2 regions of the Dorea sp. 210702-DFI.3.17 genome follow, and region 1 is predicted to be linked to the other one. Evidence: predicted binding sites of a transcription regulator. Region 1 holds the regulator's gene; the other holds the start of a gene.
The links. Region 1 encodes NrdR, which represses ribonucleotide reductase genes. Its sites were predicted from a motif close to CACAANATNTTGTG; they were not measured.
Positions count from the first base shown of each region.

Region 2: the regulator NrdR is predicted to act here: its motif matches at 3,605-3,618, upstream of nrdD (anaerobic ribonucleoside-triphosphate reductase).

Region 1 covers NZ_JAJCNB010000008.1:13,299-19,956, reverse strand. The annotation lists gene LI149_RS06385 (Uma2 family endonuclease) at 1-443, opposite strand, end outside; gene LI149_RS06380 (alanine--glyoxylate aminotransferase family protein) at 622-1,851, opposite strand; gene LI149_RS06375 (exodeoxyribonuclease III) at 2,138-2,890, opposite strand; gene truA (tRNA pseudouridine(38-40) synthase TruA) at 2,955-3,689, opposite strand; gene nrdR (transcriptional regulator NrdR) at 3,686-4,147, opposite strand; gene LI149_RS06360 (YlmC/YmxH family sporulation protein) at 4,256-4,495, opposite strand; gene arcC (carbamate kinase) at 4,659-5,588, shown strand; gene LI149_RS06350 (nicotinate-nucleotide adenylyltransferase) at 5,686-6,360, opposite strand; gene trxA (thioredoxin) at 6,350-6,658, opposite strand, start outside.
Region 2 covers NZ_JAJCNB010000010.1:64,286-70,943, reverse strand. The annotation lists gene LI149_RS07390 (PolC-type DNA polymerase III) at 1-3,493, shown strand, start outside; gene nrdD (anaerobic ribonucleoside-triphosphate reductase) at 3,733-5,922, shown strand; gene nrdG (anaerobic ribonucleoside-triphosphate reductase activating protein) at 6,021-6,515, shown strand; gene LI149_RS07375 (YitT family protein) at 6,615-6,658, shown strand, end outside.

The DNA.
Region 1 (6,658 bases):
TTATATACAGTAATTCTATTTTTCAATGAATCTACAATCCAATATTCCCTAACCCCTGCGGTACGGTACTTAAACAACTTTATCATGTAATCCATTCTCTGACTGCTTGGCGATACAATTTCAATCACCCAGTCCGGTGCCCCATTGCACCCTTTATCGTCCAACTTATCCGGATTGCAAATCACAGATATATCCGGCTCTACATAATTCTTGTCATCTTCATTCAGAAAAACAGCAAACGGCGCTAAATATACACCGCAAGAGCCCTTATTACTATCAATATAATTATATATTGCTGTACTTAATGCTATTAATATTCTTTGATGAGCTGCTGACGGCGGTGCCATGTCGTATATTTTTCCCTCAATCAGTTCTGCACGTTCTCCGGCTGGTAATGCATATATATCTTTTATTGTGTAAATGTCCTCTTTCAATAACGGCATATTGTATTGCTCCTTTCCTGTAAATCCTTATGTCACATTATAACATGTTATGTTTTAATTATCTATACTTTTAGTATAAACAAATATTAAATTATTATTACACATGCAATTAAAAATGCCCCTGGCAATCAATTCACCAAGAGGCATTTATCTGTCATATATTTTTCAATATCATTATTTATTTCTCAGCATTTTTGTATACTTCCATAGCTGCTGCCACACCTTCGCCTGTAGCAATCTTAACATTATTCTGAAGCATAACTGCTTCAAGAGCACCAAGAAGGATCAGGATATTTCTCTTCTGACTTGAATATCCCATGTTACCAATTCTTAAAATCTTGCCGTCCAGTGGTCCGAATGATGTTGCAATTTCGATTCCGAACTCGTTGAGAAGTGTTCCACGGATTACCTTTCCGTCTACTCCTTCCGGAATATTGATTGCTGTTACAACTGGCATCTTGTGCTCGATATCTCCGAAAATGCTAAGACCCATTGCATTCAGACCAGCACACAGAGCCTTGTCATTGAGGCTGTGTCTTGCCCATCTTACTTCCAGAGTCTCGTCCACGATACAGCGGAGTGCTTCATGTACTGCATACTGCATACTTGTAGCCTCTGTATGATGGTTCAGACGTCTTGGGCTCCAGTAATCCTCAAGCTGTGCAAGATCCAGATAGTTACTTGGGATTCCTGCAAGTGAACCGTTTACATCATCTGCTGTACGGATTCCTTTCTCTACTTTCTTTCTCTTCTTAACAATCTCTTCAATCTGCTCATTGTATGTAATCAGTGCAGAACCTGAAGGTGCTGAAATACATTTCTGTGTACCGGAGATACATGCGGATAACTTCCAGTCGTCAACGTGTACTTCTGCTCCACCAAGTGTTGCAACTGCATCTACAATCAGAAGTGCACCATATTTCTCACAGATTTCACCAATCTCTTTCAATGGCTGCATCATAGATGTAGAAGTCTCACCGTGGATAAATGCAACGGCTTTGTAGCTGTCTTTCTTTAATGCCTCTTCAATCTCTTCCGGCTCAAATACAGTTCCCCATTCTCTCTCAAGAAGTGTGATATCTGCTCCACATCTCTCCAGAATCTCTGCAAGCAGATATCCAAAACGTCCGAATGCAGGAATCAAGACTTTATCTCCCGGACAGATTGCTCCTGTCAGAACTGTCTCAAGACCTCCTCTTGATGTGGTATCTACAAGATATGTCATTTTATTTTGTGTCTGGAACACATAGCGCTCCATCTCCATTGTCTCATTCATAAGTGCTGTAAATTCCGGATCGAACTGTCCGAGAATGTGTGCGCCCATTGCGCGAAGTACGCGAGGATCTGCTTCAACTGGTCCCGGTGTCATAAGTGTGCGTGGTGATGGATTAATCTCTTTAAATTTCATGTCTGTCATCCTCTCTTTTCATGTGTTGTTTCTGTTATTTTTTCCTGTTTTTTTCTTAGAAATCCATTGGAAAGATGCTTTTAAACATTCTTCTGAAAGCATCTGATATTGGAAATTTTATTCCTGATATCGAAAAAAGAGGTGCAAAAAACCAATAAGCTTGTTCCCCCCATTGGATTTTTCAACCTCTTTTTAATGACATTATTATACCCACAAATTCCCTATATTTCAAGAGAAAATGCGATTTTGAGAGTTAAAACCCAAAACCGCATTTTAAAATTTAAAGTTACTTTATATCCAATTCCACCGGGCAATGATCTGATCCCATAATATCTGTCAATATCTTCGCGTCTTCCAGTCTGTCTTTCAGACTCTCGGATACACAGAAATAGTCAATTCTCCAACCTGCATTCTTGGCTCTTGCACTAAATCTGTAAGACCACCAGGAGTAGATACCTGTCTGCTCCGGATAAAAATACCGGAATGTATCTACAAATCCGGCATTCAGAAGCTCTGTGAATTTCTGACGCTCTTCATCGGTAAATCCGGCATTTTTCCGATTCGTCTTTGGATTCTTCAGATCAATCTCTGTATGCGCTACATTCAGATCACCGCAGAAAATAACCGGTTTTGTCTCTTCCAGCTTTTTCAAGTATGTAAGAAAATCTTCCTCCCATTTCATACGATAATCCAGTCTTGCAAGCTCGCTCTGGGAGTTTGGTGTATACACAGTAATAAAGTAAAAATCTTCAAACTCCAATGTGATCACACGCCCTTCCTGGTCGTGCTCCTCGATTCCAAGTCCGTAGCTTACGCTGATTGGTTCCTGCTTGGTAAATATTGCTGTCCCCGAATAACCTTTTTTCTTCGCATAATTCCAGTACTGATGATATCCCGGTGTGTCCAGTTCAAGCTGTCCTTCCTGCATCTTCGTCTCCTGAATGCAGAAAATGTCTGCGTCCGTCTCCTGAAAAAAATCCATAAATCCTTTTCCGGCACATGCACGAATACCATTTACATTCCATGATATAAATTTCATTTTAGTCTCCTGTGTTCTTGTCTTCTATTTTTGTCTTCCATTTTCAAAATTGACAGTAACGGCATTAGTAATACACTTTTCTTAAAAACAGACCCCTTGCCGGTGCCAGAAATCCTGCCAGGCTTCTGTCTTCTGCTGCAATGACGACCGGAATCATAGAGGCTTCACGCTCTCCTGTTCCGACCTCCAGAAGTGTGCCTGTCATAATCCGGACCATATGATACATAAACCCGGTTCCATAATAAGTAATACGGAGCTTTTCTCCATTACTTACAATTTTAATGTTGGTAACCCTGCGGACTGGATCCTTATTCTCACTGTCATCCGTAAAGCTTGTAAAATTCTTCGGTCCAATCATATAATCTGCTGCCTCGCGCATTGCTTCGATATCCAGCTTATGTGGATAATGATAGCAATATCTTCTGGAAAATACATCTGGTTTTTCTCGGCAGTCAATATAATATTCGTACTTCTTGCCTTTTGCACTTTTTCTCGCATGGAACCCATTTTTCATCAGTTCCACTTTCATGATCCGGATATCTTCCGGTAAATATCTATTAATGGAATCCTTCAATTCCTTTACATCGTAAAGCTTGGAGAGCTGTACGCTTGCAACCTGTCCACGTGCGTGAACCCCTGCGTCAGTTCTCCCGGAGCCATCTACACGGACTCTGTATCCGACCAGTTTTCCAATGCTCCACTCTAATATATGCTGAATTGTATTATCTGTCGTCGCCTGTCTCTGCCACCCCTGATAGCGGGTGCCATCATAAGAAATTGTTAATTTGTATGTTCTCATTTTTCTTCCTTATCTAATATCTTCTTTAGCTCGTCCATAAAAGTATTCACATCTTTAAATTCACGGTATACAGATGCAAATCTTACATATGCTACTTCATCCAGGTCTTTCAGTTCGTCCATGACAAGTTCGCCGACCACACTGCTCGGAATTTCCTTTTCTTCCAGACTGAATACCTTTGTCTCTATATTGTTCACCGCCTGCTGGATCTTCTCTGTCGGCACCGGACGCTTATAGCATGCCCGGATAATTCCGTTTTCAATCTTCTGACGGCTGTACTGTTCTCTGTTGTTATCTTTTTTTATAATTATAAGAGGGATTGTCTCTATCTTTTCATAAGTTGTAAAACGCTTCCCACATATATCGCAGGCACGTCTTCTTCGAATGGAGCTTCCGTCCTCTGCAGGTCTGGAATCAATTACTTTTGTGTCAGGATTTCCACAATATGGACATTTCATATTCTTTCGCGCTCCTTTTCCTAATCTTTCCTTATTAGTATATCTTGTGGCGTACGAGAAGTCAAACCACTATTACTCCCATTTCCCGGACTTTTTCTTAAATTTTTCTTATTTTTTCTCATGCATTTCTACCAGTATGACATCTGGTCCGATTTTGCAAATGCATTTGTAAGGAATGATATATTCGGAGCCGTCACAGAAGAAGTTACAGAACTTTGATGTCTTTGGAATAATGATTGCTTCGATCTGTCCACATTTTTCGTCAAAGACAAAATCTACAATGTAGCCTAATTTTTTACCGTCACAGGCGTTGATGACTTCTTTTCCTTGAAAATCGTTCAGGCGCATATTCATCATCCACATATATTTTTAATATAATATATGCAGTAAGAATGTCGAGGTCCTTCATGGATTTATCAGATTTTTTCTTCAAGAATCACTTAAAATCTTGCCAATTTTAACCCACTCATGTATGATTAAAGGTAGAATACTTTTAGCAGGAGGCTATACTATGAAGAAACGAGTTGTTGTCGCTTTAGGACACCGGGCACTTGGAACAACATTGCCGGAACAGTTAGAGGCAGTGAAAAAATCAGCGAAAGTAATTGCCGATCTCATCCAGAACGGATATCAAGTAGCTATTACACACAGTAATGCACCTCAGGTCGGAATGATACATACCGCATTGAATGAGTTTGCAAAGCAGCATGAAGATTATACAGCAGCACCTATGTGTATCTGTTCAGCTATGAGTCAGGGATATATCGGTTATGATCTCCAGAACAGCATTCGCGAAGAGCTTTTAGACCGCGGGATTTTCCGCACAGTCAGTACCATTCTTACCAGTGTTGTTGTGGATCCTTATGATGAGGCATTCTATACACCAACCAAAGTTCTCGGCCGTTATCTGAATGCAGAAGAAGCTAATCTGGAGCGGAAAAAGGGAAATTATATCGTGGAAGAGCCGGGAAAGGGATTCCGTCGAATCGTATCTGCACCGAATCCAGTCAGCATTGTCGAGATTGATGCAATCAAAGCCCTGTTAGATGCAGATCAGGTTGTTATCGCATGTGGCGGTGGGGGAATTCCGGTACTTGAGCAGGACAATCATCTCAAAGGAGCCAGCGCTGTGATTGAAAAAGATCTGACTGCCGGTAAGATGGCAGAAGAGACAGATGCTGATATGTTGATCATTCTGACAAGTGTTGAAAAAGTTAAGATCCATATGGGACGTGCCGATGAAAAAGACCTTGGCGAAATTACAGTCGATCAGGCTAAAAAATATATGGAAGAAGGACATTTTGGAGTTTACAACATGCTCCCGAAATTCAATGCTTCCGTAAACTTTGTAGAAGGCAGAGAAGGCAGAAGTGCACTCATCACTTCTTACGATAAATTAAACGAGGCGCTGGAAGGAAAGACCGGAACATTGATTCGTTAGATTCCATCTTGAATTTAAAAATGTTTTTAAAAGAAAAGTATGGTTGATAACAAAATCTCTCTCAATTGTTATCAACCATACTTTTTTGTCTATTCCTTTAATCCATATCCTGGGATTCCATCATTTCGAGACGTTCCACTGCCTCTGCAATGTTCATCTGTTCAATGGCCTTTTTTTCTTCAATCCTCATAAGTTCCAGACGCTTTACACGCTTGTCCAGTTCATTTTCTGTCAGATAATGATACACACTTTTGGGAACAAACTGTTTCCACTCCTGATCTGTGGCGATAAGCTCTCGTACTTTTGATCCAGTAATTCCTTTCTCTTCTTCCGTTTTTCTCCAAAGAATATTCACATCCAGGTCAAGGCTTCGTAAAATCTTGTACTTTTCCTCATCCCAGGCATCAAACATTCCTACATAGTATACTGCTTCTTTTGGTGTATACTGTGCGATATACTCCGGCATGCTGATCGGGAATGGAATAAAATCATACTCTTTCGCAGGCACATTAAATTCTTCCATTGCACCGCGGATCATTTCACACCGCTCAAAATAGGTCAATGGATTCCCTGCTTTCGTTCCTCTGTTCTCATCATGCACCGTATCCCGCGTGTGAGCTCCATCCGGATTCGTGATTCCGATATATAATTTGTCGCAACGCATCTTTGCTGCAAGAATATACTCCATATGTTTCAGGTGAAGCACCTGAAATCTTCCATTTACAATTCCCGTTCTTGTCATTTGTATACCCGTTTCCTTTTTATTTTCCAATTAAATGTAATACTTCTTCTTTACTGATCAGTCCAAGCTGCTTTCCTGTCACTTCTCCGTTTTCAAATACAACAAGCATCGGAATGGACACAACCTTATACTGTCTTGCAAGATCCATGCACTGGTCTACGTCCACTTTGCAAATCTTTACGTCATCTACTTCTGCTGCCACTTCTTCAATAACCGGTCCAAGCATCTGACATGGTCCGCACCAGCCGGCCCAGAAATCAACCAGTACCTTTCCTTCTGCTTTCAATACTTCTTGTTCAAATGTATCTCCTGTTACATGTACAACTGC
Region 2 (6,658 bases), on a different contig from region 1:
TGACGGCGAACTTGTCATTTCTTCTGTGTTTGGAATTAAGAAAATTTCTGATTTTACAGAATCCAGAAAAGACAATGCGGTAGAAAAGAGAGTGGAGCTCCACTGTCATACGAAAATGAGTGATATGGACGGAGTTTCCGAGGTCAAAGATCTTGTAAAGAGAGCACATGACTGGGGGCATAAGGCAATTGCGATTACAGATCATGGTGTGGTACAGGCGTTCCCAGACGCGAATCATTATATTGAGACACTGGATAAAGACGATCCATTTAAAGTTATTTATGGTGTGGAAGGATATCTGGTCGATGATTTGCAGGATGTGGCAGTCAATGAGAAAGGTCAGTCTTTAAAAGGAACCTATGTTGTATTCGATCTGGAGACGACGGGATTTAGTTCGGCAAAAGATAAGATTATCGAAATTGGTGCAGTTAAAGTTGAGAACGGAGAAATTACGGATAAGTATAGTACATTTGTGAATCCGAAGATTCCGATTCCATTTCGAATCACACAGCTTACAAGCATTACTGATGAGATGGTTATGGAATCACCGGAGATTGAGACAATTCTCCCACAGTTTCTAAAGTTCGTAGGAGATGCAGTGCTGGTAGCGCACAATGCCAGTTTTGATGTGAGCTTTATCGAAGAAAATTGCAGGCAGCAGGGCATAGAACCAGATTTTACTTCTGTAGATACGGTGGGACTTGCCCGTGTATTATTACCGACACTTTCAAAATTCAAGCTAAACGTTGTGGCAAAAGCACTGAATATTTCTCAGGAACATCACCATAGAGCAGTGGATGATGCCAGAGTTACCGCAGAGATTTATGTGAAATTTATTCAGATGCTGGAAGAACGTGGAATCGAGACACTGGATCAGATGAATCATTTTGGCGCGCACAACGCGGAAGCAATCCGTAAGATGCCGTCTTACCATGTCATTGTTCTGGCAAAGAATGATATTGGACGCGTGAACCTTTATACATTGATTTCCAAGTCACATCTGGAGTATTTTGGACGTCAGCCGAGAATGCCAAAGAGCGAAGTGTTAAAATACAGAGAGGGTCTGATTATTGGAAGTGCTTGTGAAGCAGGAGAATTGTATCAGGCAATACTGGGAGAAAAATCTGCAGAGCGGATTGCCAGAATTGTTAATTTTTATGATTATCTGGAAATACAGCCACTTGGAAATAACCGGTTCATGATTGATAGTGATCGTGTGGAGAAGGTTCAAAGTGAGGAAGATTTACGTGAGATTAACCGAGAGATCATCCGTCTTGGAGAACGGTTTGATAAGCCGGTCGTGGCGACCTGTGATGTGCACTTTATGGATCCGGAAGATGAAGTGTACCGCCGTATCATTATGGCAGGAAAAGGATTCAAAGATGCAGATCAGCAGGCACCGTTGTATTTGCATACGACAGATGAAATGCTGGAGGAGTTTGAATACCTTGGTTCAGCAAAAGCAAAAGAAATTGTCATTGACAATCCCAATATGATTGCGGATATGGTGGAAAAAATATCACCAGTCCGCCCGGATAAGTGTCCACCGGTCATTCCAGATTCAGATAAAACGCTTCGTGAAATATGTTATAACAAGGCACATTCTATGTATGGAGATCCGCTTCCGGAGATTGTTACAGAGCGTCTGGAACGTGAGCTTAATTCCATTATTTCCAACGGATTCGCCGTTATGTATATTATCGCACAGAAATTGGTGTGGAAATCTAACGAGGACGGATATCTTGTAGGATCCCGTGGGTCGGTAGGATCTTCTTTTGTTGCGACCATGGCTGGAATTACAGAGGTAAATCCATTAAGCCCACATTACTATTGCCCGAAGTGCCACTACAGTGATTTTGAATCCGAAGAAGTACGGGCTTACGCAGGGGGCTGTGGATGGGATATGCCGGATAAGGAGTGCCCGGTGTGCAAAACCAGGCTTGTAAAAGATGGATTTGATATTCCGTTCGAAACATTCCTTGGATTTAAAGGAAATAAAGAGCCAGATATTGATCTGAACTTCTCAGGAGATTATCAGAGTAATGCCCATAAATATACGGAAATCATTTTCGGAGCCGGACAGACGTTCCGTGCCGGAACGATTGGTACGTTGGCGGATAAGACAGCATTTGGGTATGTAAAGAACTATTTTGAAGAGCGGGGAACAAGAAAGAGAACTTGCGAAATTGACAGGATTGTTCAGGGATGTACCGGTATCCGCAGAAGTACCGGACAGCATCCGGGAGGAATCATTGTACTTCCTCACGGGGAAGATATCAACTCATTCACTCCGGTGCAGCATCCGGCAAATGATATGACGACTGATATTATTACGACACATTTTGACTATCATTCCATCGACCACAACTTGTTAAAATTGGATATTCTGGGTCATGATGATCCAACCATGATCAAGGCACTTGAGGCATATATCAGTTCGCCTGCTATGGAAAATGAGTACAATGAGACGGATCATCCATTTGTAGCAACAGATATCCCTCTGGATGATCAGGGGGTAATGTCTTTATTCCATGATACATCGGCACTTGGAATCACACCAGATGATATCGGGGGATGTCCGGTAGGATGTCTTGGAATTCCGGAGTTCGGAACGGATTTCGTAATCCAGATGGTAGTAGATACAAAACCACAGACACTTTCAGATCTGATTCGTATTTCCGGATTGTCCCATGGAACGGACGTATGGCTGAACAATGCGCAGGATCTGATCAAGAGCGGTAAGGCAACCATTTCTACAGCAATCTGTACCCGAGATGATATTATGACATATCTGATCAACAAAGGACTGGATAGTGAGGAATCCTTCACGATCATGGAGCGAGTGCGTAAAGGTACCGTTGCAAAAGGAAAATGTAAAGATTGGCCGGAGTATAAAAAAGATATGTTGGAACATGATGTGCCAGAGTGGTACATTGGTTCTTGTGAGAAAATTAAATATATGTTTCCGAAAGCCCATGCGGCAGCCTATGTCATGATGGCATATCGTATCGCCTATTGTAAGGTAAATTATCCGCTGGCATACTATGGAGCATATTTTGGAATCCGTGCAGATGCATTTTCTTATGAAATTATGTGTCAGGGCAAGGAAAAACTGCAATACTATATTGATGATTATACAAGACGGTCTGATTCTCTCAGTAAAAAAGAACAGGATACAATGAAGGACATGCATATTGTTCAGGAAATGTATGCGAGGGGATATGAGTTTCTGCCAATCGACATTTATCGCGCAAAAGCAACAAAATTCAGCATCATAGACGGAAAGCTGATGCCACCGTTTTCCAGCATTGACGGAATGGGAGAGAAGGCTGCAGAAGCGGTGGAGGAAGCGGCAAAAGATGGTCCATATCTGTCCAAAGATGATTTTAGAAACCGTACGAAAGCAAGTAAGACGGTTGTAGATTACATGGCAGATTTAGGACTTTTAGGAGACCTTCCGGAGTCCAATCAGTTGTCATTATTTGATCTTTAACAGACAAAATGGGCAAAAAATGGACAGAAAAAGGTATACTTATAAAAGTATGTTAAAATTAAAATAATGCTTTTCAAACGCCATATTTTGTAGTAATATAATGGGGCGGAACACAATATCTTGTGATTTTGAAGAAACTAAATAGTTTCTTAACGGAGTGAGTGTGAATTGTGGAACACAAGATGTTGTGGTGGATCCGAAAAGCAGAAGAACAAAGATATATAAGAAAGGCGTGAGACATGAAGATGTTAGTGAAGACGAAAGTAATCAAAAGAAATGGAGAGGAAGTCGGCTTTGATCTGGAAAAGATCGAGAATGCAATCCGCGCAGCTAATGAAGAAGTTGATAATATTTACAAACTGAATGAATTCCAGGTCCGGGCAATTGCAGATGATATTGCAGGACAGGTAAAAAAATCAACTCACGCTATACATGTAGAAGATATTCAGGATATGGTAGAGACTGGAATTATGGGAATGCGTGGCTATGAAGTGGCACAGAAGTATGTGCGCTACCGTTATAAACGTGAATTGGCAAGAAAGTCCAATACAACAGATAACGGGATCCTTGCACTGATTGATAACATTAATGAAGAAGTCAATCAGGAAAATTCCAATAAGAACCCAGTGATCAACTCCACGCAGAGAGATTATATGGCAGGAGAAGTAAGTAAAGACCTTTCCAAGCGTGTACTTCTTCCGGAAGAGGTTGTAGAAGCACATGAACAGGGAATCATTCATTTCCATGATTCAGATTATTTTGCACAGAAAGAGCACAACTGTGATCTGATCAATCTGGAAGATATGCTTCAGAACGGAACCGTCATCAGTGAGACAATGATCGAAAAACCACACAGTTTCTTTACAGCGTGTAATGTGACGACTCAGATTGTAGCACAGGTCGCAAGTAATCAATATGGAGGACAGTCTTTTACACTGGCACATCTTGCACCATTTGTGGATATCAGCCGTAAGAAAATCCGTAATATTGTTATCTCTGAACGTAAAGCATGTGGGGAGAGTCTGGATGAGGCAATCATTGACAAACTGACAGACTGCCGTCTGAGAGAAGAGGTAAAAAGCGGAATTCAGACAATCCAGTACCAGCTTATCACACTCATGACATGTAACGGACAGGCACCGTTTGTTACCGTATTCATGTATCTGGATGAGGTGGAAGACGGTCAGACAAGACAGGATCTGGCACTCATCATTGAAGAAGTATTAAAACAGAGAATGCAAGGCGTTAAGAATGAGAAGGGTGTTTGGATCACACCGGCATTCCCGAAACTGATTTATGTCCTGGATGAAGATAATATTACAGAAGATTCTAAGTACTGGTATCTGACAGAGCTTGCGGCAAAATGTACTGCAAAGCGTATGGTTCCGGATTACATTTCTGCAAAGATCATGAAGGAACTGAAAAAAGGTGAAGTTTATCCATGTATGGGATGCAGATCTTTCCTGACAGTAGAGGATTCTCAGATGCTTCCAAACGGAAAGCATAAATTCTACGGGCGTTTCAATCAGGGTGTTGTTACAATTAACCTGGTAGATGTAGCATGTTCCGCAGAAGGAGATATGGACAGATTCTGGCAGATTCTTGATGAGAGACTGGAGTTATGCCACAGAGCACTCCGTTGCCGTCATGAGAGACTTCTTGGAACTATTTCAGATGTGGCACCGATTCTCTGGCAGTACGGTGCATTGGCAAGACTGAAAAAAGGTGAGACCATTGATAAGCTTCTATATGGCGGATATTCAACCATTTCTCTTGGATATGCAGGCCTTTATGAGATGTGCATGCGCATGCTTGGAAAGACGCATACAGATCCGGAAGCCAGACCATTTGCAATGGCAGTTATGCAGAGGTTGAATGACAAATGTGCCCAGTGGAAAGCTGCTGAGAATATCAGCTATTCTGTATATGGTACACCGATGGAGTCTACCACATACAAGTTTGCAAAATGTCTTCAGAAGAGATTCGGAATCATCAAAGGAGTTACAGATAAGAATTATATTACGAACAGTTATCATGTACATGTATCTGAGCCAATCAATGCATTTGACAAGCTGGAGTTCGAGGCAGAGTTCCAGAAACTGTCACCAGGAGGAGCAATCAGCTATATTGAAGTCCCGGATATGCAGCAGAACATTCCGGCAGTCCTTTCTGTGATGCAGTTCATCTACGAGCATATTATGTACGCAGAATTGAATACAAAGAGTGACTACTGTGAAATCTGTGGTTATGATGGAGAGATTCAGATTAAAGAAGACGAAAGTGGAAAGCTTATCTGGGAGTGCCCGAACTGTGGGAACCGTGATCAGGATAAGATGTCAGTAGCCAGAAGAACATGTGGATATATCGGAACACAGTTCTGGAATCAGGGAAGAACACAGGAGATTAAGGATAGAGTCTTACATCTGTAAAAGCAAATTGCGGAGTTAAAGTATGAAATTTTACGGTTCCCGGATTTTGCATTAAAATTTGCAGATTAGTTGGAAAGAATAAAGGCTGGGAATTTTATATGAATTATGGAGAAATAAAAAAATATGATATAGCAGATGGTCCGGGAGTTCGAGTGACATTGTTTGTCTCGGGATGTCGTCATCACTGTAAAGGTTGTTTTAATGCAGAAACATGGGATTTTCATTATGGAAATCCGTATACTGAGAAGACGGAAAAAGAAATTTTGGATGCATTGAATCATCCATACATTGCAGGACTTACACTTCTTGGCGGAGAACCATTTGAACCGGAGAATCAAAGAGAACTTGTAAAGCTCTTAAAAAAAGTCCGGGAAATGTATCCAAAGAAGAATATCTGGAGTTATTCCGGGTATGTATATGACAAAGATCTGATACCAGGTGGAAGAGCCTATACAGAAGTCACGGATGAGATGTTGTCTTATATAGATGTACTGGTAGATGGTCCGTTTGTAGAAGATTTGAAGGATATTACATTACAGTTTCGGGGAAGCAGTAATCAGAGAATTTTAAATCTTCGTGAAATGAAATTATAATACAAGAGCAGATGCGAATTATAGAATATATAGTTTGTGTCTGTTCTTTTTTTGAGAGAAGCTATGATATCAGATGAAAGATAAGAGGAGGAAATGTAGATGTTAAAGAAAAAATTTGACTGGAAGGAATTAGGGATTGATCT